2 regions of the Streptomyces malachitofuscus genome follow, and region 2 is predicted to be linked to the other one. Evidence: predicted binding sites of a transcription regulator. Region 2 holds the regulator's gene; the other holds the start of a gene.
What was found. The regulator HspR, encoded in region 2, represses chaperone genes until heat shock. The targets are predictions, from matches to a motif close to TTGAGNNNNNNNNNCTCAA.
Positions count from the first base shown of each region.

Region 1 (15,684 bases), on a different contig from region 2:
CAGGATGTCGCGCAGCTTCATCAGGGACTTGCCGGCGAAGCCGCCGACGGCGAACTCGCGCTCCAGGTCCCACAGGGTGAGGCCGTGCTCGACGATGTCCAGGTCGGGGTGCTTGCGCTGCTTGTACTCCAGCGGGTCGGTGTCGGCCATGACGTGGCCGCGGACCCGGTAGGAGTGGATCAGGTCGAAGACCCGCGCGGCCTTGGTGACGTCGTCGTCGTGGGAGGCGTCGATGTCCTTGAGCCAGCGGACCGGCTCGTAGGGGATGCGCAGCGCCTCGAAGATCTCGTCGTAGAAGCCGTTCTCGCCGAGGAGGAGGTTCGCGACCGAGCGGAGGAACTCGCCGGAGGCGGCGCCCTGGATCACCCGGTGGTCGTAGGTCGACGTGAGCGTCATGACCTTGGAGATGCCGAGCTTGTTCAGGGTGTCCTGGCTGGTGCCCTGGAACTCCGCCGGGTAGTCCATCGAGCCGACGCCCAGGATCACCGACTGGCCGGGCATCAGGCGCGGCACGGAGTGGACGGTGCCGAGGCCGCCGGGGTTGGTCAGGGAGACCGTGACGCCGGTGAAGTCGTCCATCGTCAGCTTGTTGTCGCGGGCACGACGGACGATGTCCTCGTAGGCCTGCCAGAACTCGAAGAAGTTCAGCGTCTCGGCCTTCTTGATCGCCGCGACGACCAGCTGGCGGTCGCCGTTGGGCTTGACCAGGTCGATGGCCAGACCGAGGTTGACGTGCTCCGGCTTGACCAGGGTCGGCTTGCCGTCCACGCGGGCGAACGAGTGGTTCATCGACGGCATGGCCTTGATGGCCTGCACCATGGCGTAGCCGATGAGGTGCGTGAAGGAGATCTTCCCGCCGCGCGCCCGCTTGAGGTGGTTGTTGATGACGATGCGGTTGTCGAACAGCAGCTTCACCGGGACCGCGCGCACGGACGTGGCCGTGGGCAGCTCCAGGGAGGCGTCCATGTTCTTCGCCACGGCGGCGGACGGACCGCGCAGGGTCACCTGCTCGGGGCCGGTCTTCGCCTCGCCGGCGGGCTCCGCCTTGGGAGCCGGCTTCGCGGCGGGCGCGGCGGCCTGCGCCGGCGCGGCGGCCTGCGCCGGGGCCTTGGCGGCGGCCGGCCGGGCGGCGGGTGCCGGTGCCGCGGCAGCGGGCCGCGCGGCCGCAGGGGCGGGCGCGGCGGGCTGGGCCGCGGGGGTGGTGGTTCCCGCGGCCCCCGCGGCCGCGGTACCCGCCGGAGCCGAGGTCGCAGGCGCGCCCGGCTTGTAGTCGGCGAAGAAGTCCCACCAGGCTCGGTCCACCGAGTTCGGGTCCTGGAGGTACTGCTGGTAGATCTCGTCGACGAGCCATTCGTTGGCACCGAAGGCCGCAGCGGGGTTCTTGCCCGCTTGGTCGGTGTCGGTCGAGATGCTCGAGTTACTGGGGGACTGTGGCGACACGGCGTCAACCGCCCTCTTCCGCTTCGCAAGATGATGGACAGCGGAAATAAAGGCTACGCCCCCCGGAGCGAGAAGGTCAGGCCGGGCCCGTTCATCGTCGTGTAAGTCACATCCCCACGCGTGTTTCGGCGCGGGAAATGGCGGGAAACAAGCGAGGTTCCGGTACTTCCGGTGGCATCGGGCATCGCTCGGCCACGGCCTGGCGCGCGGTGCGCGCGGGCCTGTGCCTGATCACACGTGTCCGTCAGCGCCGACACGTTTGGATCTTGCGGCTCCGCTTCGAACTTTACGTCAACTTGGTACGGATGGTGCTCCCGGAAGAGTGATCAGAATCCGGCAGCCCCGCTCGGATTCGGCCACTCCGATCCGGCCGCCGTGCAGATCGACGGCCCAGCGGGCGATCGCCAGGCCGAGACCCGTGCCGCCGTCGCTGCCCGGCCCGTGCGGGCGGTTGACGTTGCCGCGGTTGAACCGCTCGAAGACCCGCCGCCACTCCGTCCGCGGAATGCCCGGGCCCTCGTCCAGCACCTCGAGCTCCAGCGAGTCCGGCTGGGCGCCGCGCCGCGCCCGGACCGTCACACGGCCGTGCGGCGGGCTGTGCTTGACCGCGTTGTCGATGAGATTGGCGACGACCTGGTGGATGCGCTCGGGGTCGGCGTGCGCGGTGAGCTCGGGCGGCGACACGTCGAGGTGCAGATGTACGTCCGTCCGGGTGTGGCTGCCGGATCCGGAGGCCATGCCCGCGCGGGCCGAGGAGACCATGTTGGCCTCCTTGAGCACGCCCGACAGATACGGCCACACCTCGAACCGGCGCTTCTTCAGCGGGACGACCCCGTTGTCCAGGCGGGACAGGTCCAGAAGCGTCTCCACCAGGCGTCCGAGCCGCTCCGTCTGCTTCAGGGCCGTGCGCATCGTCTCGGGATCGGCCTCGGTGACGCCGTCGACGATGTTCTCCAGCACCGCGCGCAGGCCCGCGATCGGGGTGCGCAGCTCGTGCGAGACGTTGGCCACCAGCTCCTTGCGCTGGAGGTCCTGGGCCTCCAGCTCGTCGGCCATGACGTTGATCGTCTGGGCCAGGTCGCCCAGCTCGTCCCGCCGGTTCTCCCGCACCCGGCGGGTGTAGTCGCCGTGCGAGATGGACCGGGCCACGGCGTTCATGTCGTCCAGCGGCGCGGTGAGCGAGTGCGCCACGAACTGCGTGATGAGCAGCGTGGCGATCATCGAGAAGACCGTGATGAAGCGCAGCTCCGTCTTGGTGTGCACCGCGATCACGGACAGTCCCGTGGTGATCAGCACGGAGACGACGACCAGCGCACCCAGCTTGGTCTTGATCGAGAACGGGCGTACACCGCCCCAGGGCTGTGCACCCCCGGGGCCTCTGCGTCCGGCCGGACCCTCGCTCATGGCGTCGGCGTCTCCAGGGCGTAGCCCACGCCGTGCACGGTGCGGATGCGCTCGGCGCCGATCTTCCGGCGCAGCGCCTTGATGTGGCTGTCCACGGTCCGGGTGCCGGAGGCGTCCGCCCAGTCCCAGACCTCGGCCAGCAGCTGCTCACGGGAGAGCACCGCGCGGGGCGTGTTCGCCAGGCACACCAGGAGGTCGAACTCGGTGGGCGTCAGATGCACGTCCTCGCTGCGCACGCGCACCCTGCGCTGCGCGTGGTCGATCTCCAGCTCGCCCAGCCGCAGGATGCCGCTGCGCGGGGTGGTGGCGGCGAGCGCCGCGCGCTCCATGCGGCGCAGCAGCACATGCACGCGGGCCGCCAGCTCCCGCATGGAGAACGGTTTGGTCATGTAGTCGTCGGCGCCGACGCCCAGCCCGACCAGCATGTCGGTCTCGTCGTCCCGCGCGGTGAGCATCAGCACGGGCACAGGACGCTGGGCCTGCACGCGGCGGCAGACCTCCAGGCCGTCGAAGCCCGGCAGCATGATGTCGAGGATCAGCAGGTCGGGCTGCCAGGCCTCCGCCGTGTCGACCGCGGACGGGCCGTCGCTCGCCGTTTGCACCAGGAATCCCTCGGCGCGAAGGCGGGTCGCGATGGCGTCCACGATCGTCGCATCGTCCTCGACCACCAGGACCCGGCGCTGCGCGCCGGGGGTGGTCGTCGCCGTGCCGTTGTGGGAGGTGTGTGTCTGCTCCATCGCCCGCCCCTGAGGTGTGCTTTTTCCGGAATCCGTGGGGTGATCCGTCGTCTGCGCATCACTGCGATTGACGCTTGAATGATCGGCGTCAGGGCAGCAGCGTACGGGGATTCACCGTGGCTTTGCTATCCAGGGCGGACGCCGATGTGCACGACGTCCGGAACGCCCCGGGCAACGGGGATCTCTTCGGTACGCACCTGTCGGAACCCGGCATTCCGCAAGGTTCCCTCGAATTCCGGGGAGGGCTTTGCGGACCAGACCGCGAGCACTCCGCGCGGTTTCAACACCCTTGCGCAGGCTGCCAGTCCGGCCGGTGAATAGAGCCCTTCATTGTCCTCGGTGACGGTCCAGTCGGGCCCGTTGTCGATATCGAGGCACAGCGCGTCGAACGTGTCGGACGTCTCAGCGAGGTAACGGACGAGGTCCGCCTCGACGATCTTCGTGCGGGGGTCGGCCAGGGCTCGCGCGGAGAGCCCGGTCAGCGGCCCCGCGCGGTGCCACTCGATGATGGCCGGTTCGCGCTCCACCACGGTGATCCCTCCCCAGCGTGACTGGCCGGCGGCGTGTGCGAGCGAGAAGCCGACCCCGAGACCGCCGATCAGGACCCGCGGGTGAGCCGTGCGCTCGCCGAGGGCGGCCAGGGCCGCGTCGACGAGCCGCCGTTCCGAACGGCCGTCGGAGGTGTCCATCAGGAAGCAGCCGTTGGCGATGATCTGCAGCAGGCCGCCGTGCCTGCGCAGTACGACCTCGCCGTACGGGCCCTCGCGGCGGTCCAGGACTTCGGGGGCTTCGGGAATGTCGTACGGGGTGGGCATGCGTTCATCCTGACAGCCGTGTTTCCGTGCCGTTCACGGTCCTTCAGGGCCCCGGGACGGTGATCGCTCAGAGCGAACGGAGCACCGGGAACATTCGGCGGCTCCCCTGCATTGAGTCGGCATAGCTCAACTTGACTGCCGAAGGGGAGATCATGGCTGCTGAGTCCACACCGCTCGCCCTGCCTGTGCTGCCGCTCGACGACGAGGTCGTGCTGCCCGGGATGGTGGTACCGCTGGACCTGAGCGATTCCGAGGTGCGCGCCGCGGTGGAGGCCGCCCAGGCCGCCGCCCGTACCGAACCGGGAAAGCCACGAGTGCTCCTGGTGCCGCGCGTCGACGGGACCTACGCCGGTACCGGTGTGCTGGGCACGGTCGAGCAGGTCGGCAGGCTGGCCGACGGTGACCCGGGCGCGCTGATCCGCGGCCGCGGCCGCGTGCGCATCGGCGCCGGGACCACCGGGCCGGGCGCCGCCCTGTGGGTGGAAGGCACCCGCATCGACGAGAGCGTGCCCGAGCCGCTGCCGGGGCACGTGACCGAGCTCGTCAAGGAGTACAAGGCGCTCGCCACGGCCTGGCTGCGCAAGCGCGGCGCCTGGCAGGTCGTCGACCGCGTCCAGGCCATCGACGACGTCTCCGCGCTCGCCGACAACTCCGGCTACTCGCCCTTCCTCACCACCGAACAGAAGACCGCCCTGCTGGAGGCCACCGACCCGGTGGCCCGGCTCAAGCTCGCCACGCAGCAGCTGCGCGACCACCTCGCCGAGCAGGACGTCGCCGAGACCATCGCCAAGGACGTCCAGGAGGGCGTCGACAAGCAGCAGCGCGAGTTCCTGCTGCGCCGCCAGCTGGAGGCCGTCCGCAAGGAGCTGCGCGAGCTGAACGGCGACCAGGAGGGCGAGGAGTCCGACGACTACCGCGCCCGCGTCGAGGCCGCCGACCTGCCCGAGAAGGTCCGCGAGGCCGCGCTCAAGGAGGTCGACAAGCTGGAGCGCTCCTCCGACCAGTCCCCGGAGGGGTCCTGGATCCGCACCTGGCTCGACACGGTCCTGGAGATGCCGTGGCGCGAGCGCACCGAGGACGCCTACGACATCCAGGGTGCCCAGGCCGTACTGGACGCCGAGCACTCGGGCCTGCAGGACGTGAAGGAGCGGATCACCGAGTACCTGGCGGTGCGCAAACGGCGCAGCGACCGGGGTCTGGGGGTCGTCGGCGGACGGCGCGGGGGTGCCGTACTGGCCCTCGTGGGCCCGCCCGGCGTCGGCAAGACCAGCCTCGGCGAGTCCGTCGCCCACGCGATGGGCCGCAAGTTCGTCCGCGTCGCCCTCGGCGGCGTCCGTGACGAGGCCGAGATCCGCGGCCACCGCCGCACGTACGTCGGCGCGCTGCCCGGCCGGATCGTCCGCGCGATCAAGGAGGCCGGTTCGATGAACCCGGTCGTCCTGCTGGACGAGATCGACAAGGTCGGCTCCGACTTCCGCGGCGACCCGGCCGCGGCCCTGCTGGAAGTCCTGGACCCGGCGCAGAACCACACCTTCCGTGACCACTACCTGGAGGTCGAGCTCGACCTGTCCGACGTGGTGTTCCTCGCGACGGCCAACGTCCTCGAAGCCATCCCCGAGGCCCTGCTGGACCGCATGGAGCTGGTCCGCCTCGACGGCTACACCGAGGACGAGAAGGTCGTCATCGCCCGCGACCACCTGCTCCCGCGCCAGCTGGAGCGTGCCGGACTGGCCGAGGACGAGGTCACGATCGACGAGGGCGCGCTGCGCAAGCTGGCCGGCGAGTACACGCGCGAGGCCGGTGTGCGCACCCTGGAGCGGTCCGTCGCGCGGCTGCTGCGCAAGATCGCGGCCCAGCACGAACTGGGCGCGCGGGAACTGCCCTTCACCGTGACCGAGGGTGACCTGCGGGACCTGATCGGCCGGCCGCACCACGTGCCCGAGTCCGCCCAGGACCCGGCCGAGCGCCGTACCGCCGTCCCCGGTGTCGCCACCGGTCTCGCGGTGACCGGCGCGGGCGGGGACGTCCTCTACGTCGAGGCCTCCCTGGCCGACCCGGAGACGGGCGCGTCCGGGCTGACCCTGACCGGCCAGCTGGGTGACGTGATGAAGGAGTCGGCGCAGATCGCGCTGAGCTTCCTGCGCAGCCACGGCGCCGAGCTGGAGCTCCCGGTCGGCGACCTCAAGGACCGGGGCGTGCACATCCACTTCCCGGCGGGTGCGGTGCCCAAGGACGGCCCGAGCGCGGGCGTCACCATGACCACCGCCCTGGCCTCGCTGCTCTCCGGCCGGCTGGTCCGTACGGACGTGGCGATGACCGGTGAGGTCTCGCTGACCGGGCGGGTGCTGCCGATCGGCGGGGTGAAGCAGAAGCTGCTCGCCGCGCACCGCGCGGGGATCACCACCGTGATCATCCCCAAGCGCAACGAGCCCGACCTGGACGACGTCCCGGCGGAGGTGCTGGACAAGCTCGACGTCCATGCCGTCACCGATGTCCGCCAGGTCCTGGAGCTGGCGCTGACGCCGGCCGTGAACGGCGCGGCGCCGGAGGTTCCGGTCGCCGTGTGACGGAGGTGGCCGGAGGGGAAGGCCCGGGTCCCGTGAGGGAGGCCCGGGCCTTCACCGTGCCCGCGCCGGTCGGCCGGGGCCGGTCAGCCTTGGGCGAAGGCCCGCACCCGGTCGACGGTGCCGTTGAAGCGGTCGTGGTCCCCGACGGTCGGACCGGTCGAGGTGTACTGCCACATCGTGTACGTCCCCCATCCGGCGGGCAGTTCGCCCACGGTGGAGGCGTACCGGGCGATCCACAGGGGAGTGGTGGCGGCGAAGCCGGCGTAGTTGCCGGTGCACTGCTTCCACCAGCTCGTGGCCGTGTAGATGACGGCGCTTCGCCCGGTGCGGGCCCGGTACTGGTTCAGGAAGTCACGGATCCAGCTCACCATGGAGCTCTGCGACTTGCCGTAGCAGGCGTCGCCGTACGGGTTCCACTCGATGTCCAGCACGCCCGGGAGGGTCCGTCCGTCGGCGGACCAGGCGCCGCCCCGGTCGACGAAGTAGTCGGCCTGGGCGGCGCCGCTCGCCGTGTCGGGCGTGGCGAAGTGGTACGCACCGCGGATCATGCCGACGTCGTAGGAGCCGTTGTACTGCTGGGAGTGGTACGGGTTGGTGTAGTACGTCCCCTCCGTGGCCTTGGCGTAGGCCCACCGGACCCCGCTCTTCCACAGCGTCGGCCAGGCGACGTTGCCCTGGTGACTGGAGACGTCCACGCCCTCCGTCTGGGTGGAGCGTGAGGTGGGCAGGCCGCCGCTGCCGTCGTGGGCGACGACGCCCATGCCCATGTGGGCGGAGCCGCGCGGGGGGACGGTCGGGGCGGATTCGGCCGCGCCGGCCGCGCGGGGGAGGGAGAGGACCGCGAGCAGGACCGCCCCGGCGGTCGCGAGCGCGGGTATGCGGGTGAGGCCGGATCTGTGCACAGGCATGACGCATCTCCGAAAGGTCGGTGGGGGCGAACCCGGAATGTGACCCACATCGCATGTAGTGGGCATGCCACGTAATCGCCTGGTAGAGAAATCGTGCGCGCGGACCACGACGGCCACGGGCCGGGCCGCGCGCTGCCGTTGGTCTACGCCTGCGAAATACTGGTGGAGCTGCGGCGACGTCGCCACTTGGCGGGAAACTTTCAGAACGGGAAACCGAGGCAGGGGCAGACGTGCACGATGACGCAAACGGCGGCGGAGAACCCGCCGCCTCCCCGGGGCCCGCGTCCGATGTGGAGCGGCCCGGCTTCCTCGCGCTGGAACGCGAGTTGACGGTGCTGCTGCGCCGCGCCCGCGCCAGCCAGGGGGAGATGGCCCGCGCGGTCCACCCCGACCTGGAGCCGTCCGCCTACGGGCTGCTGGTCCGTCTGGATGAGTGCGGACGCCAGCGGGCGACCGAGCTCGCCGCCTACATCGGCGTCGGCAAGGCCACGATGTCCCGCCAGCTGAGGGCGCTCGAGGAACTCGGACTCGTCGGCCGCGAGCCGGACCCCGCCGACGGCCGCGCCTGGCTGGTCGCCCTCACCGAGGAGGGGCAGCAGCGGGTGAGCAGGGTCCGCGAGGCCCGCCGTGCCCGTTACGCCGGCCGGCTGGCCGACTGGGACCCCGCCGAGGTCACGGAACTCGCCCGGCTGCTCAACCAGCTGAACCGGGGGATGGAGAAGTGACCGGCGGGCGACGGAGGCCTCGTCAGCGGGGTGACAGCTCCACGTAGACGACGGTGGCGTCGTCGTGCGTCTTGCCCCGTCGCGCAGGCACCCGGTCCGCGTCCGCCCGCTCCAGGGCACGCACGCGGTCCACCAGGGCCTGCGGGCCCTCCTTGCGGATCAGGGTGACGCAGTCCGTCCAGTCGCCCTCCCGGAACCTCTCCACCCAGCGTGCCGCACCGTCGGTCAGTGCGGCGAGCGTGCGCACCTCACCACGCGGCAGCGAACCGGTGACCGCGCGGGAGGCCACCGAGGGGTCCGCCGCCGCCGTGAAGAAGCCGCCCTCCTTGTTGCGCAGCGTGCTGTCCACCAGGGCGTGGGTGGCCAGGGCCGAGCGGGGCAGCCGGTCCAGCCGGTCGTCCAGCAGCGCGGTGACCGTGCCGTCCGGCGCCTCGACGAGCAGCGCCGAGTCGGACAGCACCAGGTACTCCACCGAGTCGGGCGACCAGCGGGCCAGCACCACCGTTGCCTGCGGTGTGCGCGGGTGAGAAAGGTCACAGGTTGCCGCGTGGCTCCCGGCGGTACGCGCGAGGGCGCGGGACAGCACCTCGGCGAGGGGAACATCCGGGAGGGAAACGGTCAGTTCGGTCAGCGCGCCGCCCAGCCGGGCGGTGAACCAGGGCACGGAATGCAGACAGCCGCCCCCGTCACCCGGTGGTGTGACCCCGTCCAGCACCACGAGCGAACCGCCCTGCCCGGAGGCCGGGAGCCCGACGCTCGCGAAGTCCTCGTTGGGGCGGCCCGGATCACCCGGCTCCGAAACCAGCTCAGTACGCACCCCACCAGTCTGCACGAGCCCTCCACAACGACCGTCAAAGACCGGCAACGGTCGCCGGATCCCCGCAGCCTTGCAGGTCAGGCGCCTGGTTTGGGAGGGATTGCAGGCCTCCGGGAAGGCGTGGCGGCGAATACTGCCACCGCCCGCCGCAGACGTCCAACCGGCGTGCCGCACACGGCGGCTGCGGGCCCTCGCGGGACTTGCTCCCCAACTCACGTCCGATGTTCACTCCTTCGAGTGGCGGGTCAGGTGATGCGCATCCGCTGTCCACGGGCACTGGGAGGGTCGGGGAGCGTTGGGGGCGCCTCGCTGTCCGAGCACGGTCACGGGCTCGGGGTGAACGCCCGCACCCGTTGACGGAGCGTCACCCGGGCCCACGGGTACACGAGTCAGGAATGCGAGCACCGGTGCAGAAGACGCGGCCTCGTCGCAAGGACAAGCAGACGGCCCCCACGGGAGACGCGGAGCAGAAGCCCACCGTCGGCAGGGGCCGCCCCACCCGTGTACGCAACCGGCTGATCGTCGCCGTGGCCGTGGTGGCCGCCGCGATCGCCGGGGCCGGGGCCCCGTCCGTCGTCGCCGCCTCCGGGCAGCTCGGCGACTCGCAGGATCTGGTGACGCTCGCCGAGCAGACCCAGGACGCCCTCACCCTCGCCCACTCCCTCGCCGACGAGCGCGACGAGGTCGTCCCCTACATCGCGGCCGGCCGCCCCAAGTCCAAGGCGCCCTCCGAGCAGCACAGCGCCCGGGTCGACCGGCAGGTCGAGGAACTGCGCGCCGACACCGACACCTCGCAGACGCTGCGCGACGAACTCGACGCCGTCGCGGCCGTACGGAGAGCGGCGCTCTCCGGGAAGAGCACTGCTCTCGAAGCGCATCGGGCGTACTCCACCGCCATCACCCAGCTGCACCGGGTCGCCGAACAGCTCGCCGAGCGGACCCCGCCCCGGGCCGGCTCCGGAGCCCACGCGCTCGCCGAGCTGGACGCCGCCGTCCAGCAGGCCGCCGCCACCCGGGGACTGCTGCTCGCCGCGCTGAACGTGCCGCGCACCACGCAGACCGTGATCGACCCGATCACCGGCCTGCCGACCACGTCCACCACCTCCTCGGAGGCCGACACCAGGCAGCGCGACGAGCTCACCGCCGCCGCCCTCCAGGCCCGGCTGCGCTCCGACGCCGGCCTCGCCGACTTCCGCGAGGGCGCGCCCGAGACCGCCCGCGCCTCCTACGACTCCACGGTCAACGGACCCGAGGTCGACGCCGCCGAGAAGTACCTGGCGAGCCTCACCGACGAGCCGACCCTCTCCGACGGGGAACTCGACACCAGCACCAAGAAGCTCGCGGCCGCGCTCACCGCGCGGATCGACGCGATGCGCGGGGTGGAGTCCGCGCTCTTCGACCAGCGCACCAAGGACCTCGCCCAGCTGCGCGACGACGACGTCACCGAGCTGGAGATCCGGATCGCCGTCCTCGGCGCCCTGATGCTGCTCGCCGTCGGCATCGCCACGGCGATGGCGCGCACGCTCACGCGGCCGCTGTCGGTGCTGCGCCGGGGCTCCGCCCGCCTCGCCGAGGCGGAGGACCCCGGTGCGCAGGAGCCGGTCACCTTCACCGGCCGCAACGACGAGTTCGCGCAGGTCGTCCGGTCCGTCAACGCCCTGCACGCGCACGCCGCCGGACTCGCCGAGCGGATCGCCACGCTGGAGGCCGACCGCAAGCATCTCGTCGGCCAGCGGCAGAAGATGGCCGACGCGCGCGAGGAACTGCGCACTGAACTCGCCGAGTCCGCGGCCCATCTGGAACGGCTGCGGGCCGGTATCGGCGGCACGTTCGTCAACCTCGCCCTGCGTACCCTCGGGCTGGTCGAGCGGCAGCTCGGCGTCATCGAGGGGCTGGAGGAGCGGGAGGACGACCCGGACCGGCTGGCCACCTTGTTCAAGCTCGACCACTTCGCCACCGTCATGCGCCGGCACAGCGAGAACCTCCTCGTCCTCGCCGGCGCCGAGCACGGCCGGCACACGGCGGGTCCGGTGCCGTTGGTGGACGTCGTACGGGCCGCGGTCAGCGAGATCGAGCGGTACGAGCGGGTGCGGATCGCGGCGCTGCCGCCGCACGCGCACATCGCCGGGTTCGCGGCGGACGACCTCTCCCATCTGCTGGCCGAGCTCATGGAGAACGCCACGGCGTTCTCCCCGCCCGACCTGCCCGTCGAGATCTCCGGCTGGCTGCTGGAGAACGGCGAGGTCATGCTCTCCGTCCAGGACGAGGGCATCGGCATGGCCGCCGACCGGCTGGAGCGGCTCAACTCCCGCCTGTCCGAGTTCGACCCGGAGGTCACGTACGACGCGGAGGCCGAGGACGGGCTCGGCCTCGGCCTGTACGTCGTGGCCCGGCTCGCCCACCGGCACGGTGTGCGGGTCCAGCTGCGCGAGCAGAAGCAGGGCGGCATCGCGGCGGTCGTCGTCCTCCCCGACCCCCTGCTGGCCGCCGCCGCACCCACCGCCGTGCCCGCGTCGGTCTCCGGCTCGCACACCGTCTCCCTCCCGGGCGCCGACGCCGAGGCCAACTCCAACGTCCTGCACGGCCGCGCGGAGGCCGGCGACCCGCTGGTCACCCTGGCCGAGAAGGCGGTGGACGCCGCAACCACCACGACGGCCCCGACCCCGACCCACACGGACGAGCCCGAGCCGGCCCTCACCGGCCGGCCCGTCGCCGACGACGCGGACGGTCCCACTCCGGACCACCCGGCCCCCACTGCCGACGGCGCGGACGCCGCCCCGGCCCACCGCCCCGAGGCCTCCCACGTCGCCACACCGCCCTCCGCCCACGCGGACGCACCCGAGCGGGTCGACGGGGACGAGCCCGGGGTGGGCCCCGAGGGTCCGTCCGGGCCGAGCCGCGGCGACGCGCCGGCCTCCGGCGGCGTGGCTGTGTCCGAGGCGGGCCGGAATGACGGGCTCGCGGCGGTACGTGGGGACGAGCCCGAGGGCGCCGGTGCGGACGCACAGCGCGCGGATGACGCCGTCGCCGGTCATGCCGAATCGTCCGCGGACGGCACCGTACGGAACGTGGCGGCGGACGTGCCGCCCGAGCGGCCCGCCGAGACGACCATGGAACTGCTGATCCCGGCACAGCCAGACGGCGCGGAGGAGCCGCCCGCACGTCCGGCCCCCGAGCGGCCGGAGTCCGGGCACGGGCAGCACCCGTCCGGAACCCCCGGCCTGCCGGACCCCGAAGCCGCACGGCCGGGCGCAGGCCATGCCTTCGGTGCCGAGTCGGCACCCGCCGACCGCCCGCAGGCACCCGTCGTCGGCGCGTCCGACGCCGTACCCCCGCCGGGGGTGCTGCCGCGCCGGCCGGTCGCCGGGGACGGCGCCGGTGCCGAGCACGCGCGCGTCGCTGACGGCGGCGGGGACGAGGAAGAGGTCACCGCCAAGGGACTGCCCAAGCGCACGCCGAAGATCACCGCGCCCGCCGAGGTCCCGCGCCCGCGTACCGGGACCGTGGACGCCGAGGCACTGCGCCGGCGGCTCGGCGGCTTCCGCCGGGGTGCGGACGCCGGCCGCCGGGACGTCGAGGCGGAGATCGCCGAACGGACCGGCCACCACCGGACACCGTCCGGCCCGGACACCACCAGCGCACAGAACGAAGAAGCCACGGGGGGCACCGTCGAGGAGGCAAGCAGTTGACCGCGCCCAGTACCTTCGGACTGAGCAGTGAGGCCCGCAACCTGCACTGGCTGCTGACCAACCTTGTCGAGGAGGTCCCCGGCATCCTCTCCGTCGCCGTGGTCTCCTCCGACGGCCTGCTGCTCCTCTCCTCCGACGACCACCGCAACACCGAGGCCCGCGACGCGCGGAGCGCCCGGCGCTCCGGCCCGCGCGGCTCCGCGGCCGACCTCGCCACCGTCGTCTCCGGCATCGGCAGCCTCACGATCGGCGCCGCCAAGCTGATGGACTCCGGTCCGGTCAAGCACACGATGGTCGCGATGGACGAGGGCAGCCTCTTCGTGATGTCGATCAGCGACGGCTCGCTGCTCGGCGTGCACGGCTCCGAGGACTGCGACATGAGCGTGGTGGCGTACCACATGGCCCTGTTCGTCGGCCGCGCCGGCCATGTCCTGACCCCCGAACTCCGCAGCGAGCTGCGCCAGAACCTGGAGAACGACCCCACCGGGAGCCGCCCATGAGCAGCACGTCCAGGAAACACCTCCCGGTCCGTGGCGGCGACCGCAGACCCGCCCGGGTCCGCCCCTACTCGCTCACCGGCGGCCGCACCCGCTTCGGCCACGTCCTCCTCGTCGAGACGTTCGTCGGCGCCACCGCCGGCACCGCCGCGCTCGACGCCGCCGAGGAGCGCAGGGAACTGACCAACGGCGGCCTCACCTCCCGGGTCATGCCGGAGATGCGGGCCATCGTGGAACTGTGCCGCCGTATGCGGACGGTGGCCGAGATCGCCGCGCTGCTGAGGATGCCGCTCGGCGTGGTCCGCGTCCTGCTGAGCGACCTCGCGGACCAGGGAAAGATCCGTGTCTATGGAACGGGGACCGGCCACGGCACGGGCCGGCCCGACCGTGCGCTGCTGGAAAGGGTGCTGAGTGGACTCCGTCGTCTCTGACGCCGCTCCCGGTGTCTCCCCGCTCGTCGAGGACGACGAGCCCTTGCAGCCCTGGCAGACGGACCGCTCCCGTGCACCGATCGCCACCAAGATAGTGGTGGCGGGCGGCTTCGGCGTCGGCAAGACCACGCTGGTCACCACCGTTTCGGAGATCACGCCCCTGGAGACCGAGGCGCTGATGACCGAGGCGAGCGAGGAGCACGACGACCTCACCGCCACGCCGGGCAAGCTGACCACCACCGTGGCCATGGACTTCGGCCGTATCACGCTCGACGACGACCTGGTGCTGTACGTCTTCGGCACACCCGGGCAGCAGCGGTTCTGGTTCATGTGGGACGACCTGGTGCGCGGCGCGATCGGTGCCGTCGTGCTCGCCGACACCCGCCGCCTGAAGGACTGCTGGCCGGCGCTGGACTACTTCGAGAGCTGCGGACTGCCGTACGTCGTCGCGGTCAACCACTTCGACGGCAGCGAGCGGTTCGACCCCGAGGACGTGCGGGAGGCGTTGACGATCCCCGCGCACATACCCGTAATGATCATGGATGCGCGCCGCCGGATCTCGGTCATCGAGACCCTCTTGTCCCTCGTGGGCCACGCGCTCGACGAAACCCCCGAGTAGTCCCCGAGCCGTCCCCGGCACTCCCCAGCAGTCCCCAGCAGTCCCCTTAGGAGCGTCCCCCGTATGCGGAAGATACTCGTCGTCGGAGCCGGCCAGTCCGGTCTCCAGCTGGCCCTCGGCCTCCAGTCGCACGGCTACGAGGTCACCCTGATGTCCAACCGGACCGCGGACGAGATCCGTACCGGGCGGGTCATGTCGACGCAGTGCATGTTCCACACGGCCCTGCAGCACGAGCGCGACCTGCAGCTGAACTTCTGGGAGTCGCAGGCCCCGAAGATCGAGGGGCTCGGCGTCTCGGTCGCGGCCCCCGGCTCCTTCGACCCGGGCCCCTCGCAGCGCGCCATCGACTGGCTGGGCCGCCTCGACGGGTACGCGCAGTCGGTCGACCAGCGGGTGAAGATGGCCGGCTGGATGGAGACCTTCGCCCAGCGCGGCGGCCAGCTCGTCATCCACGGCGCGGCGGTCGGCGACCTCGACTACTTCTCCCGCACGTACGACCTCGTGCTCGTCTCGGCCGGCAAGGGCGAGCTCGTGCAGATGTTCGCCCGTGACCCGGAGCGCTCCCCGTACAGCGAGCCGCAGCGCGCCCTGGCCGTCGCCTACGTCCACGGGCTCGGACCGCGTCCGGAGCACCCGGACACCGAGGCGGTCCGCTGCAACCTGGTCCCGGGTGTCGGCGAGATGTTCATCATGCCGACGTTCACCACCTCGGGCCGCGCCGACATCTTGTTCTGGGAGGGCATACCCGGCGGCCCGCTGGACGCCTTCAAGGACGTCAAGGACCCGGCGGAGCACCTCTCCCTGACCCTGGAACTCATGGAGAAGTTCCTCCCTTGGGAGTACGCGCGGGCCACCAAGGTCGAACTGACCGACGCCGGCGGCACCCTGGCCGGCCGCTACGCCCCCACCGTCCGCAACCCGATCGGCCGACTGCCCTCCGGCGGTCTCGTCCTCGGGGTCGCCGACGTGGTCGTCGCCAACGACCCGATCACCGGACAGGGCTCCAACTCCGCGTCCAAGTGCGCCGCCTCCTAC
Region 1 covers NZ_JBVIGA010000006.1:210,738-226,421, forward strand. Annotated here, with positions in the region: gene ACZ44S_RS11295 (multifunctional oxoglutarate decarboxylase/oxoglutarate dehydrogenase thiamine pyrophosphate-binding subunit/dihydrolipoyllysine-residue succinyltransferase subunit) at 1-1,440, opposite strand, end outside; gene ACZ44S_RS11300 (HAMP domain-containing sensor histidine kinase) at 1,732-2,844, opposite strand; gene ACZ44S_RS11305 (response regulator transcription factor) at 2,841-3,581, opposite strand; gene ACZ44S_RS11310 (spermidine synthase family protein) at 3,707-4,396, opposite strand; gene lon (endopeptidase La) at 4,549-6,963, shown strand; gene ACZ44S_RS11320 (lysozyme) at 7,047-7,871, opposite strand; gene ACZ44S_RS11325 (MarR family winged helix-turn-helix transcriptional regulator) at 8,102-8,596, shown strand; gene ACZ44S_RS11330 (protein phosphatase 2C domain-containing protein) at 8,619-9,413, opposite strand; gene ACZ44S_RS11335 (sensor histidine kinase) at 9,821-13,102, shown strand; gene ACZ44S_RS11340 (roadblock/LC7 domain-containing protein) at 13,099-13,602, shown strand; gene ACZ44S_RS11345 (DUF742 domain-containing protein) at 13,599-14,030, shown strand; gene ACZ44S_RS11350 (GTP-binding protein) at 14,011-14,649, shown strand; gene ACZ44S_RS11355 (styrene monooxygenase/indole monooxygenase family protein) at 14,713-15,684, shown strand, end outside.
Region 1: lon (endopeptidase La) is a predicted target of HspR. The motif match lies at 4,508-4,526, and genes of this name have one in related genera.

Region 2 (15,684 bases):
AGCAGCCGCGCGCAGCTCGGCTACCTCATCGGACGGTCGGGGATCCTCGACCAGGGGGAATGACCACCGGCGGCCGTGCGCCGTCCAGCCCCGCCTGCGCGATCCGCACCCCCAGCTGCGTACGGCTCGCCGCCCCCAGTGTCTCCGACAGGCGGGCGATGTGGGCCCGGCACGTCCGCACGCTGATGCCCAGCCGCTCCGCGATCACCGCGTCCTGGTGGCCCTCCGCGAGCAGCGCCGCGATGGACTGCTCCCGGTGCGAGATGCCCTCGATGCCGGTGTCGGGCAGCGGGGCGGTCAGCGGGATGGCGAGCCGCCACAACCGCTCGAAGACCGTGCCCAGGTACTCCACCAGCGCCGGGTGGCGCAGCTCCAGCGCCATGGTGCGCTCGGAGTTCGCGGGGATGAAGGCGACCGTGCGGTCGAAGAGGATCAGCCGCTCGATCACCTCGTCCAGCGTGCGTGCCTCCACCGCGTCGCCCATCAGCTCCAGGTAGGACAGCAACCCGTGCCCGTGCCGGGCGACATGGGTGTACAGGTCCCGCATCCGCACGCCCCGCCCGCGCAGCGCCATCGCCCGGTGCAGGCCCTCCGACAGCTCCGCCTCCCGCCGGATGCCGCCGGGCTGGACGGTGAGCACCTCGCTCGTGCACGCCTGGGTCGCCTCGTCCATGGCGGCCTGGATCCGCGCGAGCCCGTCCAGCACCCGGATCGCCGGGCCCTCCGCCGCCGAGGGTGCCGTGAGCACCTGACGGCCCAGTCCGGCGTACCGCTCGAACGCCTCCACGGCGGACCCGACCCGGCGTCGGCTCGCGCTCACCTCGTCGTACATCTCGCGCAGCAGCCGGGTCATGACCTCCTGCGGTGCGGTCGGCACGAGCCAGTCCATGTCGTCCGGGTCCGGGTGCAGCAGGGCCAGCTCCAGCAGGCACGGCACCGGTCCCGCCTCCCGCCGGGGCAGCCGTCCGCGCCGTACGGCCCGGGAATACACGCGATCCCCGGCCTCGCACAGTCGGTCAGCACCGTGTGGATGCCCGTCCGTCCCGTGCCCGGCCATCGCCCATCCCACCCCCGGTTCCAGCTCCTCGGCCGGTCGGCCCGCCTCGGAGTGCCAGCGCTCTCCGCAGGCGCAACTATGCGCGGACCGTCCCCGCTCCCGCAACGTGACTCCGCTCGCCCGCCGCCCCGGAATGCCATGTAAAGCATGTTTTATGGACCCCACCGCTTGCTCGGCGTGCAACAAGCTGAAGGTGGCGACGGGGTGACAGCCCGTGCATGCTGGACGAAACGGAAGCCGACCACTTCCGCACGCAAGTGGCCTTTTGCACTGGCCATTTCGGCACGGTGGAACGCAACGGGGCACGGCCGAGCGCCGGGAGAACGCCCTCATGGACGCGCGGTCGGCCTGCCACGAACCCCTGGGGGAGCACAGAAGAGTGATACGCGTGGGCATACTCGGCTGCCGAACGCCGGAACGGGCGGGCGTCCGGCACATCCTGGAGACCGACGACCGGATCACGGTCGTCGGCGACGGCACGGTGGAGCAGGCGCCCAGCCTCGTACGGTCGACGCGGCCGGACGTCCTCGTCGCCAGTCACCACGACCCGGACGAGGCACTGGCGGCCCTGCGGGCCCAGCGCGCCGCCGAGCCCGCCCGCGTCGTGCTGGTCGGCCGGCTGACGGACCGGGCCACCCGCATGCTGTTACGGCTCGGCGCCCGCGGGGTCCTGCTGCGCGAGGACGGTGCGCGGCACCTGCCGTGGGCGGTCCGGGCCGCCGCCGCGGGCAGTGTCGCACTGGCGCCGACCGCCGCCGGGTTCGTGGTCGACCAGTACGTACGGCCGGGGCAGCCGGCCGAGGAGGCCGTCGCCGCACGGAAACTGCTGGCCTCGCTCAGCCCGCGCGAGCGCCAGATCCTCGAACTGGTGAGCAACGGCGCGTCGAACCCGGTCGTGGCCGAAACGCTGAGCATCAGCGGCCACACCGTGAAGGACCACATCCGGGCGATCTACAACAAGCTCCTCGTCGGCAACCGCGTCCAGGCCGCCCGGATCCTGTGGCAGGCCGACAGCGCACCGGGACGGACGGCACAGCACACCACGGCGCCGGCCGGCCACCCCGGAGACGGCATAGTGGGCCGGCCGCGCTGAGGCCACCCGCCGGCCGGAGGACCGGGGGTGGCTGGAAGGCGACGGGCGGGGTTACTTGAGCTTGAGTTCCGCGCAGGCCGACTTGAATTCCGCCGTGCAGATGTCGGACAGCTCGTAGATGTTGTCCGCGATGACGGTGTCCTTGATGTTGTCCTGCGTCAGGGCGACCACGGGGACGAGCTGGGCGGGGATGTCCTTGTCGGTGGGGCTGTCCACCCGCTCGCGGGTCAGCGCGTCGAACTGGATGTCACGGCCCTGGACCCTCGCCACGGCCATCTCCGCGGCGCTCTCGGCCTCCTCCGGGTAGGACTTGTACACGCTCATGTACTGCTCGCCGGTGATGATGCGCTGCACCGCCGCGAGTTCGGCGTCCTGGCCGGTGATCGGGGGCAGGTCGGTCACTCCGGCCGCCTGCAGGGCCTTGACGATGCCGCCCGCCATGCCGTCGTTGGCGGAGTAGACCGCCTCGATGTTCTCCGCGCCGATCGCGTTGATCGCCTCGGTCATGTTGGCCTCGGCGTTCTCCGGCTTCCAGTCCTTGGTGTCGTAGGACTTGGCGATCGTCACCTTGCCCTTGAGCTCGGAGAGCGCGCCCGCCTTGAACTGCTTGGCGTTGGGGTCGGTCGACGAGCCGTTCATCATCACGATCTTGTCGGTGATGCTCAGGTCCTCCCCGAACGCCTCCAGCAGGGAGCGGGCCTGCACCTCGCCGACCAGCTCGTTGTCGAAGGAGATGTACGCGTCGATCGGACCCTCGGCCAGCCGGTCGTAGGCGATGACCGGGATGCCCGCGTCCTTGGCCTTCTTCACCCCGTCCGCGATGGCGTGGGAGTCGACCGCGTCCAGCACGATGACGTCGACCTTGTCGTCGATCATCCGCTGCAGCTGGTTCGCCTGCTTGCCGGCGTCCGCCTCCGCGTTGGCGTACTCGACCTTGCCCTTGCTGTTGGTGAGGGACTCCACCTTCGTCTTGAAGATGGGGTAGTCGAACTGCTCGTACCGTGTGTTGGCCTTCTCCGGGAGCAGCAGCCCGACGGTGATGTCGTCGCCCTTGGCCGGGCTCGCGTCGTCGCTGCTCTCCGTCGCGTTGAGCACGCCGCAGCCGGCGAGCATGACGGACATCGAGGTGGCGGCCACGGATATGGCGATACGACGCATGCGAGGGCTCACTTCAGGTGCGTTTTGGACGTGGGCACAGCTTTGCGACCCATGTGACTGAAAAGCCAACGCTTCCGCCCCCATCGGAGTCAAGGGCAGCCACTTAACGAGATGGACACGACACGGTGCGCTGAACTCGTGTGTGACCTGCGAAGGCACGGCAAGGATCATCTGGACACGCAGCCATACCATAGTCACAGACGGGGCCGGACAGAAGGGAAGGGGCCCGGTGGGCCGACGAGTTCGTCGGTCCACCGGGCCCCTTGCCCCACGTCAGCCGCGCGGTCAGTCGGACTGCTGCCGTTTGGGCCGCCACACCACCAGCGCGCTGGTCTGCTGCACCTCCTGGTACGGCACCAGGTCACGGCGGTACGAGGCGTGCACCGCGGCCTCGCGCTGACGCATCGTCGCCGCGGCACCGTCCAGCGCGTCCTCCAGCTCGGCCACCCGGGCCTGGAGGGCCGCGACCTGGTTCTCCAGTTCGATGATGCGCTTGATTCCGGCCAGGTTGATGCCCTCGGTCTGCGACAACTGCTGCACCTGACGGAGCAGTTCGATGTCACGGGCCGAGTAGCGGCGGCCCCGGCCGGCCGTACGGTCCGGGGACACCAGTCCCAGACGGTCGTACTGGCGCAGGGTCTGCGGGTGCAGGCCGGAGAGCTGGGCCGCCACCGAGATGACGTAGACCGGGGTGTCCTGGGTCAGTTCATACGGATTGCGTCGACGGCCGTCCATCTGAAATCAAGCTCCCTTCGCGGCCTGGAACAGCTCCGCCCGCGGATCCTCGTCCGCGGTCGCCTCGCGATACGCCTCCAGCGCGTCACGAGCCTTCCCCGACAGGTCCCCCGGAACACTCACCTCGACGGTGACCAGCAGATCGCCGCGGGTGCCGTCCTTGCGGACCGCGCCCTTGCCCCGCGCCCGCATGGTGCGGCCGTTGGGCGTGCCCGGCGGCAGCTTCAGCGTGACCGGCGGACCGCCGAGCGTCGGAACCCGGACCTCGCCGCCGAGGGCCGCCTCGGCGAACGTCACCGGGACCGTGACGGTCAGATTGTCACCCTTACGGCCGAACACCGGGTGCGCGCCGACGTGCACGACGACGTACAGGTCACCGGCCGGCCCGCCGCGCTCGCCCGGGGCGCCCTTGCCGCGCAGCCGGATCCGCTGCCCGTCGCTGACGCCCGCGGGGATGCGCACCTGCATCGTCCGCGAGGACTTGGCCCGGCCACTGCCCTTGCAGACCTCGCAGGGGTCCTCCGCGATCAGACCGCGGCCCTTGCAGTCGGGGCACGGGTCGGTGAGCGAGAAGCCGCCGCCGGAGCCCCGCGCCACCTGCCCGGTGCCGACGCAGGTCGGGCACACGCGCGGTGTGCCGTTCTTGTCGCCGGTGCCCGAACAGGCCTTGCAGGCCGCCTGCGACGACATCCGCAGCGGGACGGTCGCACCCTCGATCGCCTCGGTGAAGCTGAGCGTCACCTCGGACTCGATGTCCTGACCGCGCCGCGGCTGGGTGCGCGTGGCCCCCGTGCCGCCGCGGTTGAACAGGCCCCCGAAGACGTCACCCAGGCCGCCGCCGAAGCCGCCGCCCGCCTGGCCGCCGGGCTGACCCCCGAAGAGGTCACCCAGGTCGAAGTTGAAGGAGCCGCCGCCCGCGCCCGGCCCCGGACGGAATCCGCCGTTGCCGAAGAGGGCGCGCGCCTCGTCGTACTCCTTGCGCTTCTTGGGGTCGCCGAGGACGTCGTTCGCCTCGGAGATCTCCTTGAACCGCTCCTCCGCCTTGGTGTTGCCCTTGTTGGCGTCCGGGTGGAACTCGCGGGCGAGCTTCCGGTACGCCTTCTTGATCTCGGCCTCGGTGGCGTCCTTGGGGACGCCGAGGACCTTGTAGTAGTCCTTCTCGATGAAGTCCTTGGTGCTCATCCCCGACGTCCCTCCTTCCCTGCGTCAGCTCCCGCGTCAGCCCTCGTCCGGGCCACCGCTCTCCTTGTTCTCCGAGCCGTCCTGCTCCTCGGCCTGCTCCTCGGCCGGCTTGACCGGCTGCGCGCCCGGCTGCGGCTCGGCGACGGCCACCCGCGCGGGGCGGATGGTGCGCTCGCCGATGCGATACCCGGGCTGCAGGATCGCCACGCACGTCGTCTCGGTGACGTCCGGCGCGTAGCTGTGCATCAGCGCCTCGTGGATCGTCGGGTCGAAGGGCTCGCCCTCCTTGCCGAACTGCTGGAGGCCCAGCTTGGCCACCGTGGTCTCCAGCGACTCCGCGACGGACTTGAAGCCGCCGACCAGCTCGCCGTGTTCGCGGGCGCGGCCGACGTCGTCGAGCACGGGAAGCAGCTCGGTCAGGAGGTTCGCGACGGCGACCTCCTTGACCGCGACGCGGTCCCGCTCGACCCGGCGGCGGTAGTTCTGGAACTCGGCCTGGAGGCGCTGGAGGTCCGTCGTGCGCTCGCTGAGCGCCGTGCGTGCCTGGTCGAGCTGCGCCACCAGGGCCGCTTCACGGCCCGTGTCCCCGGCCGGGGCCGCCGTGTCCTCCGCGGAGGGCGTGTCGGCGGCCTTCGGCTCGGCGTCGTCGGTGGGTGCGCCGGAGGGGACGTCGGGCTGCTGCGACTGCTCGTCGAAGCCCGGGGTCTCCTCGGTCACGCCGCACCGTCCTTCCGGTCCTCGTCGACGATCTCGGCGTCGACGACGTCGTCGTCGGCCTTGGCCTCCCCGGCACCCGCACCGGCGGACGCGCCGCCGGCCGCCTGGGCGCCCTGGGCGTCGGCGTACATGGCCTGGCCCAGCTTCTGGGAGACGGCCGCGACCTTCTCCGTGGCGGTGCGGATCTCGGCGGTGTCGTCGCCCTTGAGCTTCTCCTTCAGCTCGGCGACGGCCTCCTCGACCTCGGTCTTGACGTCACCGGGGACCTTGTCCGCGTTGTCCGCGAGGAACTTCTCGGTCTGGTAGACGAGCTGCTCGCCCTGGTTGCGGGACTCGGCGGCCTCGCGGCGGGCGTGGTCCTCCTCGGCGTACTTCTCGGCCTCCTGGCGCATCCGGTCGACCTCGTCCTTCGGCAGCGAGGAGCCGCCGGTGACGGTCATCTTCTGCTCCTTGCCGGTGCCGAGGTCCTTCGCCGTGACGTGCATGATGCCGTTGGCGTCGATGTCGAAGGAGACCTCGATCTGCGGGACGCCGCGCGGCGCCGGGGGCAGACCGGTCAGCTCGAACATGCCGAGCTTCTTGTTGTACGCGGCGATCTCGCGCTCGCCCTGGTAGACCTGGATCTGCACGGACGGCTGGTTGTCCTCGGCCGTGGTGAAGATCTCGGAGCGCTTCGTCGGGATCGTGGTGTTGCGCTCGATCAGCTTGGTCATGATGCCGCCCTTGGTCTCGATGCCGAGGGACAGCGGGGTGACGTCGAGCAGCAGGACGTCCTTGACCTCGCCCTTGAGCACACCGGCCTGGAGCGCGGCGCCGATGGAGACGACCTCGTCCGGGTTCACACCCTTGTTGGCCTCCTTGCCGCCGGTCAGCTCCTTGACGAGCTCGGCGACGGCGGGCATACGGGTGGAACCGCCGACGAGGACCACGTGGTCGATCTCGTTGACGGAGATGCCGGCGTCCTTGATGACGTTGTGGAACGGCGTCTTGCAGCGCTCGAGCAGGTCCGCGGTCAGCTGCTGGAACTGGGCGCGGGTGAGCTTCTCGTCGAGGTGCAGGGGGCCCTCGGCGGAGGCGGTGATGTAGGGCAGGTTGATCGTGGTCTCGGTGGACGAGGACAGCTCGATCTTCGCCTTCTCGGCGGCCTCGCGCAGGCGCTGGAGCGCCATCTTGTCCTTGCCGAGGTCCACGCCGTGGCCCGACTGGAACTGCTTGACCAGGTAGTCGACGACGCGCTGGTCCCAGTCGTCACCACCGAGGTTGTTGTCACCGTTGGTGGCCTTCACCTCGACGACACCGTCGCCGATCTCCAGCAGCGAGACGTCGAAGGTACCGCCGCCGAGGTCGAAGACCAGGATGACCTGCTCGTCCTTGTCGAGCCCGTACGCCAGGGCGGCGGCCGTCGGCTCGTTGACGATGCGCAGCACGTTCAGACCGGCGATCTCGCCGGCCTCCTTGGTCGCCTGGCGCTCGGCGTCGTTGAAGTACGCCGGGACGGTGATGACCGCGTCCGTGACCTTCTCGCCCAGGTACGACTCGGCGTCGCGCTTCAGCTTCTGCAGCACGAAGGCGCTGATCTGCTGCGGGTTGAAGGGCTTCCCGTCGAGCTCGATCTTCCAGTCGGTGCCCATGTGGCGCTTGACGGACCGGATGGTCCTGTCGACGTTCGTGACCGCCTGACGCTTGGCCACCTCGCCGACGAGCACCTCACCGTTCTTGGCGAAGGCGACGACGGACGGCGTGGTCCTGGCGCCCTCGGCGTTGGTGATGACGGTGGGCTCGCCGCCCTCCAGAACGCTGACGACGGAGTTAGTCGTGCCCAGGTCGATGCCGACCGCACGTGCCATTTCGATTCCTCCAGCTGACTTGAGTGGAACGGACTCAAGCATGCATGACGCCCGCCGCAGGGTCAACAGAGCTGAGTCGAGCGGACTCAACTCTTATCCGTTCCTTACACGCAACTGCCCCGTGACCTGCGACGACGCACTGGAAGATCGTTGACGAGGACGGAAAACAGGGGTGACGGGAAGGCGTACGAACGCCAGGACGACCACCGCGGCGACCGCCGCCACCCACAGCACCGCACCCCCGGACAGCCGTCCGATGTGCACGCCCACCCCCACCAGTACCCCGCCCAGGGAAGCCACACCGAGCAGGACGGCCACCGCGCGGGGGGCGATCCCCAGCCGTCGCAGCCGGTGCCCGAGATGGTCCGGCCGGCCGCGCGTCACCGGCCACCGGGCCAGCCGCCGCGCGAGCACCACCAGCACGGCGTCCGCGCACGCCACCGCGGTCAGCGCGTACAACACCCCCGCGCCGGCCCCGATTCCCTGCCCGGCCCGCACGAACACCGCCGCCGCGGCGATCACGAACCCGGTGAACAGCGAGCCGCCCGCCCCGAGCGCCGCCCGCGCGGGATGCCAGTTGTGCAGCAGGAACCCGGCGAGCGCGGCGGCCAGCACGCCCAGCAGCACCGCGACCCCGTCCATCAGCTCGGCCGCCGCGCAGGCCGCCACCCCGAACGCGGTCACCGCCCCCACCGTGCCCGCCACCCCGTCGGCGTGGTCCAGCCCCCGGAAGGCGGCGGTGACGGCGACGATCCACGCGGCGGCGAGCGCCCCGCCCGGCACCCCGGTCCACTCGTACGGCACGACGAGCGCCGCCGCCACGGCCGTACCGGCCGGCGCGACCCACCACCGCAGCCGCCACATGTCCGCCGCCAGCCCGAGCACGCCCACGCACGCTCCCGCGGCCAGCAGCCGCCCCACCCCGGTGCCGAGCGGCGCGACGCCCGCCGCGTCACCGGCGGCCGCGAGCAGGCCGGTGGCCAGCCCCACGGCCACTCCCCCGGACAGCGGCAGCGGGCGCCGCCGTCTGCGGTCCAGGATTCCCAGGAGCAGGGCGGGGGCCCGCAGCAGTCCCGTGAGAAGGGCGGACAGCAGCAGGGCGGTGGCGGCGGCGGCGATCCCGTAGAGCACGGATATAAGTTAGGGGCGTATGGACCGATTTGGCGCGAATAACACGATCGGATCCCGGACGCCATCCGGGACACCTCCGAGGGCCGCCTTGGTAGGCAACCCTCAGCGATTCAGATCACCCCGTGCCCGGCTACAGTGCGGCCGGGGATCGGGGTAGTCTCAAACGGACTGCATAAGTTACCGCTTAGTAATCTCGGGAATCCGGTAGTGGAACCCCGAGGACATCCAGAACACCGGAACATCCCTCTCCAAACCCTCGCAGGCCCGAGGAGCCCCCATGCAACTCGCCGCGATCATCGTGTCGCTGGTCCTGACCGTGGTCGGCGTCGCGCTGCTCGCACGCGCGATCGGCCAGTTCGTCCGGTACTTCAAGCTGGGCCAGCCGGTCCCGGCCGGCGCCCGGACCGACAATCCCTACCAGCGCAGTGTGACCCTCGTGCGGGAGTTCCTCGGCCACACCCGCATGAACCGGTGGGGCATCGTCGGATTCGCCCACTGGTTCGTCGCCGTCGGCTTCCTGACCCTGCCGCCGACCCTCGTCCAGGCCTTCGGCCAGCTCTTCCAGGCCGACTGGGTGCTGCCGGTCATCGGCGGCTTCCTGCCGTTCGAGATGTACATCGAGTTCATCGGCGTGATGACCGTGATCGGCATCGCCGTGCTCATCGCCATCCGGCTGCTGAGCCTGCCGACCCGCCCGGGCCGCAAGTCCCGTTTCACCGGCTCCAAGTCCGGCCAGGCCTACTTCGTCGAATCCGTCATCCTCACCATCGGCCTGGCCATCTACGTGCTGCGCGGCCTCGAGGGCGCCCTGCACCACGTCGACGGCTACGAGGCGGCGTACTTCGCCTCGTACCCGCTGGTCCTGGCCTTCGACGGCCTGTCGGTCGAGACGCTGCAGAACCTGGTCTACCTGGTCGCCATGATCAAGGTCGGGACCTCGTTCGTCTGGATGATCGTGGTCTCGCTCACCCTCAACATGGGCGTCGCCTGGCACCGCTTCCTCGCCTTCCCCAACATCTGGTTCAAGCGCGAGGCCGACGGCGGCACCGCCCTGGGCGCGCTCCAGCCCATGACGTCCGGCGGCAAGCCCATCGACTTCACCGACCCCGGTGACGACGACGTCTTCGGCGTCTCCCAGGTCGAGCAGTTCTCCTGGAAGGGCCTGCTGGACTTCTCCACCTGCACCGAGTGCGGCCGCTGCCAGTCGCAGTGCCCCGCCTGGAACACCGGCAAGCCCCTCTCCCCCAAGCTCCTGATCATGTCCCTGCGCGACCACGCGCACGCCAAGGCCCCCTACCTGCTGGCCGGCGGCGGCAAGACCATGGAGGGCGAGGAGAAGGCCTCCGAGGAGCAACTGGCCGGCGTCCCCGCCGCCGCCCTCGCCGAGGCCGAGCGCCCGCTGATCGGCACCGCCGAGGAGAACGGCGTCATCGACCCCGACGTCCTGTGGTCCTGCACCACCTGCGGCGCCTGTGTCGAGCAGTGCCCCGTCGACATCGAGCACGTCGACCACATCGTCGACATGCGCCGCTACCAGGTCATGATCGAGTCCGCGTTCCCCTCCGAGGCGGGCACGATGCTCAAGAACCTGGAGAAGAAGGGCAACCCCTGGGGTCTGGCGAAGAAGCAGCGCCTGGAGTGGACCAAGGAGGTCGACTTCGAGGTCCCCGTCGTCGGCAAGGACATCGAGGACCTCTCCGAGGTCGAGTACCTGTACTGGGTCGGCTGCGCCGGCGCCCTGGAGGACCGCGCCAAGAAGACCACCAAGGCCTTCGCGGAACTCCTCCACATCGCGGGCGTCAAGTTCGCGATCATGGGCGGCGACGAGAAGTGCACCGGTGACTCCGCCCGCCGCCTCGGCAACGAGCCCCTGTTCCAGGAGCTCGGCATGGAGAACGTCTCCGCGCTGAACATGGCCTTCGGCGAGGAGATGGACGACGAGGGCAACTTCACGGAGGAGTCGAAGAAGCCCAAGTCGGCGAAGAAGATCGTCGCCACCTGCCCGCACTGCCTCAACACCCTCGGCAACGAGTACCCGCAGCTCGGCGGCGACTACGAGGTCATCCACCACACCCAGCTGCTCCAGCACCTGGTGGACGAGGGCAAGCTGATCCCGGTCACCCCGGTCGAGGGCCTCATCACCTACCACGACCCGTGCTACCTGGGCCGCCACAACAAGATCTACACGCCCCCGCGCGAGATCATCGGCAGGGTCCCCGGCCTGCGCAACGAGGAGATGCACCGCCACAAGGAGCGCGGCTTCTGCTGCGGCGCCGGCGGCGCCCGGATGTGGATGGAGGAGCGGATCGGCAAGCGCATCAACAACGAGCGCGTCGACGAGGCGCTGGCGCTGAACCCCGACATCGTCTCCACCGCCTGCCCGTTCTGCCTGGTCATGCTGACCGACTCGGTCAACGGCAAGAAGAACGACGGCAAGGCCAAGGAATCCATCCAGGTCGTCGACGTCGCCCAGCTGCTGCTGGAATCCGTCAAGACCCCGGTCGACCCGGCCGGGGACGAGGAGAGCGAGAACGCTCCGGAACCGGAGCCGGTGAAGTAACTCGCCGCCGACCGGCGGGAGAAGGGGCCGTCCGACAGGGCGGCCCCTTCGCCGTGCCCGGCCGACCCTCGGCCGTGTCCACGCGGCCCCTTCGCCGTGCCCGGCCAACCCTCGGCCGTGTCCACGCGGCCCCTTCGCCGCGCCCCGGCGTCCCTCAGCCGTGCATGCCCAGGTGCCGCATCGCCGTATCAGCGCGCCCTCATGCCGTGCCCGCAGGGCCCCTTCGCCGCGCCCCGGCGTCCCTCAGCCGTGCATGCCCAGAGCCCGGGCGTCCCTCGGCCGTGCATGCCCAGGCGCCCATCGCGCCCTTCGCGCGGCGCCCTCGCCGTGCCCCGCCACCGGGACCCTCGAAGTTGACCGAACAGACGTACAACCCTCCCGGCCCGCCGCCGGTCTCATGATCGCCGAACCTCCGGTGAACCGCGGGACAACTCCCGGCGAACCCGGACGGCCCCGGCACCTCATCGACTCCGGATGCCCGCCAGGCATCCCTCGCATGCCGCAGGGAGAACCCGCATGCACCGACACACGAGACTCGCCCTCGCCTCGGCCACCGCCGTCGCGCTCACGGGCGGTCTGCTCACCCTCGTCGCCTCGCCCGCGACCGCCGCCGACGCCACGCACGTCGCCATGGCCGACTTCAACGGCGACGGCCGGGGCGACGTGGCCACCTCGGCCCTGGGCGCCCACGTCGCCGGCAAGGCCGAGGCCGGACAGTTCGCCGTCCTCTACGGCACCTCCACGGGAGTGTCGTCCGCCAAGCGCCACACCATCAGCCAGAACACCAGCGGTGTCCCCGGCGGCGCCGAGACCGGGGACAACTTCGGCTACGACCACGCCTACGCCGACTTCAACGGCGACGGCTACGACGACGTCGCCGTCTCCGCCCCGTACGAGGACCTCGGCAGCGACAAGGACGGCGGCCTCCTCACCATCCTGTGGGGCTCAGCCTCCGGCATCACCGGCAAGAGCATCACCGTCAACGACCCGGCCCCCTCCTCCCACGACCTGTGGGGCAAGAACCTCGCCGCCGGCGACTTCGACGGCGACGGCAAGGCCGACCTGGCCGTCGGCACCGACCACGCCACCCTCCACGTCTTCAAGGGCGGCTTCACCACCACCGGCAAGTCCGGCGGCCGCTACACCGTCACGCCGCCCATCCAGGGCGCCGAGGCCGACGGCCCGCTCAACCTGACCGCCGGTGACGTCGACGGCGGCGCCACCGACCTGGTCGTCGACGGCTTCGAGACCACCTCCGAGTACGGCTGGAACCGCAACTTCTTCATCCCCGGCTCGAGCACCGGTCTGAAGGCCTCCGCGGCCAAGTCCCTGAAGCCCGGCGTCATCACCGCGATCGGCGACATCGACAAGGACGGCTTCGGCGACATCGTCAGCGGCGCCTACTGGAACTCCACCACCGAGGACGGCACGCCGATCCCCGACTCCGCCAAGGGCGGCAAGGTCTGGGTCACCTCCGGCTCGGCCTCCGGCCCGCTCACCGCCTCCGCCACCGGCATCACCCAGGACACCGGCAACGTGCCCGGCGGGTCCGAGGGCAACGACTACTTCGGCTACGAACTCGACCTCGGCGACATCAACGCCGACGGCTTCCTCGACCTCGCCATCGGTGTCGCCGGCGAGAACATCGGCTCCGAGGCCGACACCGGCATGGTCATCATCCTCTACGGCACCGCGAACGGCCTGAACACCTCCTCCGGCGGCCAGTCCTTCCACCAGAACAACACCGGCGTCCCGGGCGGCAACGAGGACAACGACGGCTTCGGCCTGGACGTCAAGCTCGACGACGTCACCGGCGACGGCAGGGCCGACCTGATCGTCGGCTCCGCCGAGGACAAGGGCGACGGCGCGATGGTCTACATGCCGTCCAACGGCACGAAGATCACCACGAGCGGTTCCCGCTTCATCGGCGCGGGCACCTCCGGCATCTCCACGGCGGGCACCCCGTACTTCGGCTCCAACTTCGCCGACTGACCGAGCCCCGCGTCTCCGTCCTCCGTAGGACCGGACCGACCCGCACCCCTACGGAGGACGGACAACGGGCCTGACGACCCCTTAGGGGATGTCACAGCTCGGCCGCAAAGCCCTGCCCGAAAGCCGGGGTCCGGCACGCGGCCGCCGGGGACCAGGTACGTTCGATGACGTGGCTGGATTCAGGATGGGACGCGGCCGGAACAACAACGGCGCTCCGCACGCGCGACCGCAACACCCCCCGCACGGGCAGCAGACGCCGCCGGGGCCGTCGTACGGCTACCCGCAGGCGCCGCAGCCGCCGTCGTCGTACGGCAGCGGCAACGGGGGCGGCAGCCCCTGGCCGCAGGCGCACGGCGGACGCGGTGGCTACGGCGGTCAGGGCGGGCACGGCGGTCACGGCGAGCCCGAGTACTTCGGCGACGGCGCCCACCCCCACGGCGGCGCCCCGCACGATCCGTACGCGGCGAACAACCCGGGCCACACCCAGGCCTTCTCCATCAACGACGACCCCTACAACCAGGGCGACACCTACCGCGCCGGCTCGGCCCCGCCGCCCGGACCGGTCGGCCCCCGGCTGCACTGGAAGGACCTGCTCAAGGGCGTCGTCCTGTCCCCCGCGCAGACATTCCTCCGGATGCGCGACTACACGATGTGGGGCCCCGCCCTCGTCGTCACCTTCCTCTACGGCCTGCTCGCCGTCTTCGGCTTCGACGGCGCCCGCGAGGACGCCATCAGCGCCACGCTCTCCAACGCGGTCCCGATCGTCCTGACGACGGCCGTCGCGATGGTGCTCAGCTCCTTCATCCTCGGCGTGGTCACCCACACCCTGGCCCGCCAGCTCGGCGGCGACGGCGCCTGGCAGCCCACGGTCGGCCTCTCCATGCTGATCATGTCCATCACGGACGCGCCCCGCCTGGTCTTCGCCATGTTCGCGGGCGGCGACGCCGCCTTCGTCCAGATGCTCGGCTGGGCCACCTGGGTCGCGGCCGGCGCCCTGCTCACGGTCATGGTCAGCCGCTCCCACGACCTGCCCTGGCCCAAGGCCCTGGGCGCGTCGGCGATCCAGCTGGTCGCGCTGCTGTCGATCGTGAAGCTGGGCACGTTCTGATCCGACGGACTGCACACGGAAGGGGCTCCCCGGGGAGCCCTTCCGTGTGGTCGTGGTCAGGCGTCGAGCACCTGCCCGTCCCGCCGCACCACCGGCGGCTGAACGCTCCACGGGAAATTGATCCACTCATCGGTCCGCTTCCACACGTACTCGCACTTCACCAGCGACTGCGTCTTCTCGTAGACGACGGCGCTGCGCACCTCGGCGACCGCGTCGAGGCAGAAGTCGCGCACGAGCTTGAGCGTCTTGCCGGTGTCGGCGACGTCGTCCGCGATCAGCACCTTCTTGTCGGTGAAGTCGATGGCGTTGGGCACCGGCGCGAGCATGACGGGCATCTCGAGGGTCGTCCCCACGCCCGTGTAGAACTCCACGTTGACCAGGTGGATGTTCTTGCAGTCGAGCGCGTAGGCGAGCCCGCCGGCGACGAAGACTCCGCCCCGCGCGATGCTGAGCACCACGTCGGGCCGGTAACCGTCGTCGGCGATGGTCTGGGCGAGCTCGCGGACGGCGACGCCGAACTGCTCGTAGCTGAGGTTCTCGCGCACGCCGCTCACACCTGCGTCCGGTGGAAGTTGAGGAACGACCGCGAGGCCGTCGGCCCCCGCTGCCCCTGGTAGCGCGACCCGTAGCGCTCACTGCCGTACGGGTGCTCGGCCGGCGAGCTGAGCCGGAACATGCAGAGCTGCCCGATCTTCATGCCGGGCCACAGCTTGATCGGAAGCGTCGCGAGGTTGCTCAGTTCGAGCGTCACGTGCCCGGAGAACCCGGGGTCGATGAACCCGGCGGTGGAGTGGGTGACCAGCCCCAGCCGCCCCAGCGAGCTCTTCCCCTCGAGCCGCGAGGCGAGGTCGTCGGGCAACGTGATGACCTCGTACGTGCTGGCCAGCACGAACTCACCGGGGTGCAGGATGAACGGCTCGTCGCCCTCCGGCTCCACGAGCCGGGTCAGGTCCACCTGCTCGACGGAGGGGTCGATGTGGGGGTAGCGGTGATTCTCGAACACCCGGAAGTAGCGGTCGAGACGTACGTCGATGCTGGACGGCTGCACCATGGATTCGTCGTAGGGATCGATCCGCACCCGCCCGGCGTCGATCTCGGCCCGGA
Region 2 covers NZ_JBVIGA010000012.1:7,496-23,179, reverse strand. Annotated here, with positions in the region: gene ACZ44S_RS18675 (helix-turn-helix transcriptional regulator) at 1-63, shown strand, start outside; gene ACZ44S_RS18670 (helix-turn-helix transcriptional regulator) at 26-1,057, opposite strand; gene ACZ44S_RS18665 (response regulator transcription factor) at 1,446-2,150, shown strand; gene ACZ44S_RS18660 (sugar ABC transporter substrate-binding protein) at 2,202-3,308, opposite strand; gene ACZ44S_RS18655 (heat shock protein transcriptional repressor HspR) at 3,594-4,043, opposite strand; gene dnaJ (molecular chaperone DnaJ) at 4,050-5,225, opposite strand; gene grpE (nucleotide exchange factor GrpE) at 5,262-5,942, opposite strand; gene dnaK (molecular chaperone DnaK) at 5,939-7,789, opposite strand; gene ACZ44S_RS18635 (MraY family glycosyltransferase) at 7,883-8,920, opposite strand; gene ACZ44S_RS18630 ((Fe-S)-binding protein) at 9,198-11,480, shown strand; gene ACZ44S_RS18625 (VCBS repeat-containing protein) at 11,997-13,472, shown strand; gene ACZ44S_RS18620 (Yip1 family protein) at 13,561-14,580, shown strand; gene ACZ44S_RS18615 (phosphoribosyltransferase) at 14,637-15,134, opposite strand; gene dcd (dCTP deaminase) at 15,131-15,684, opposite strand, start outside.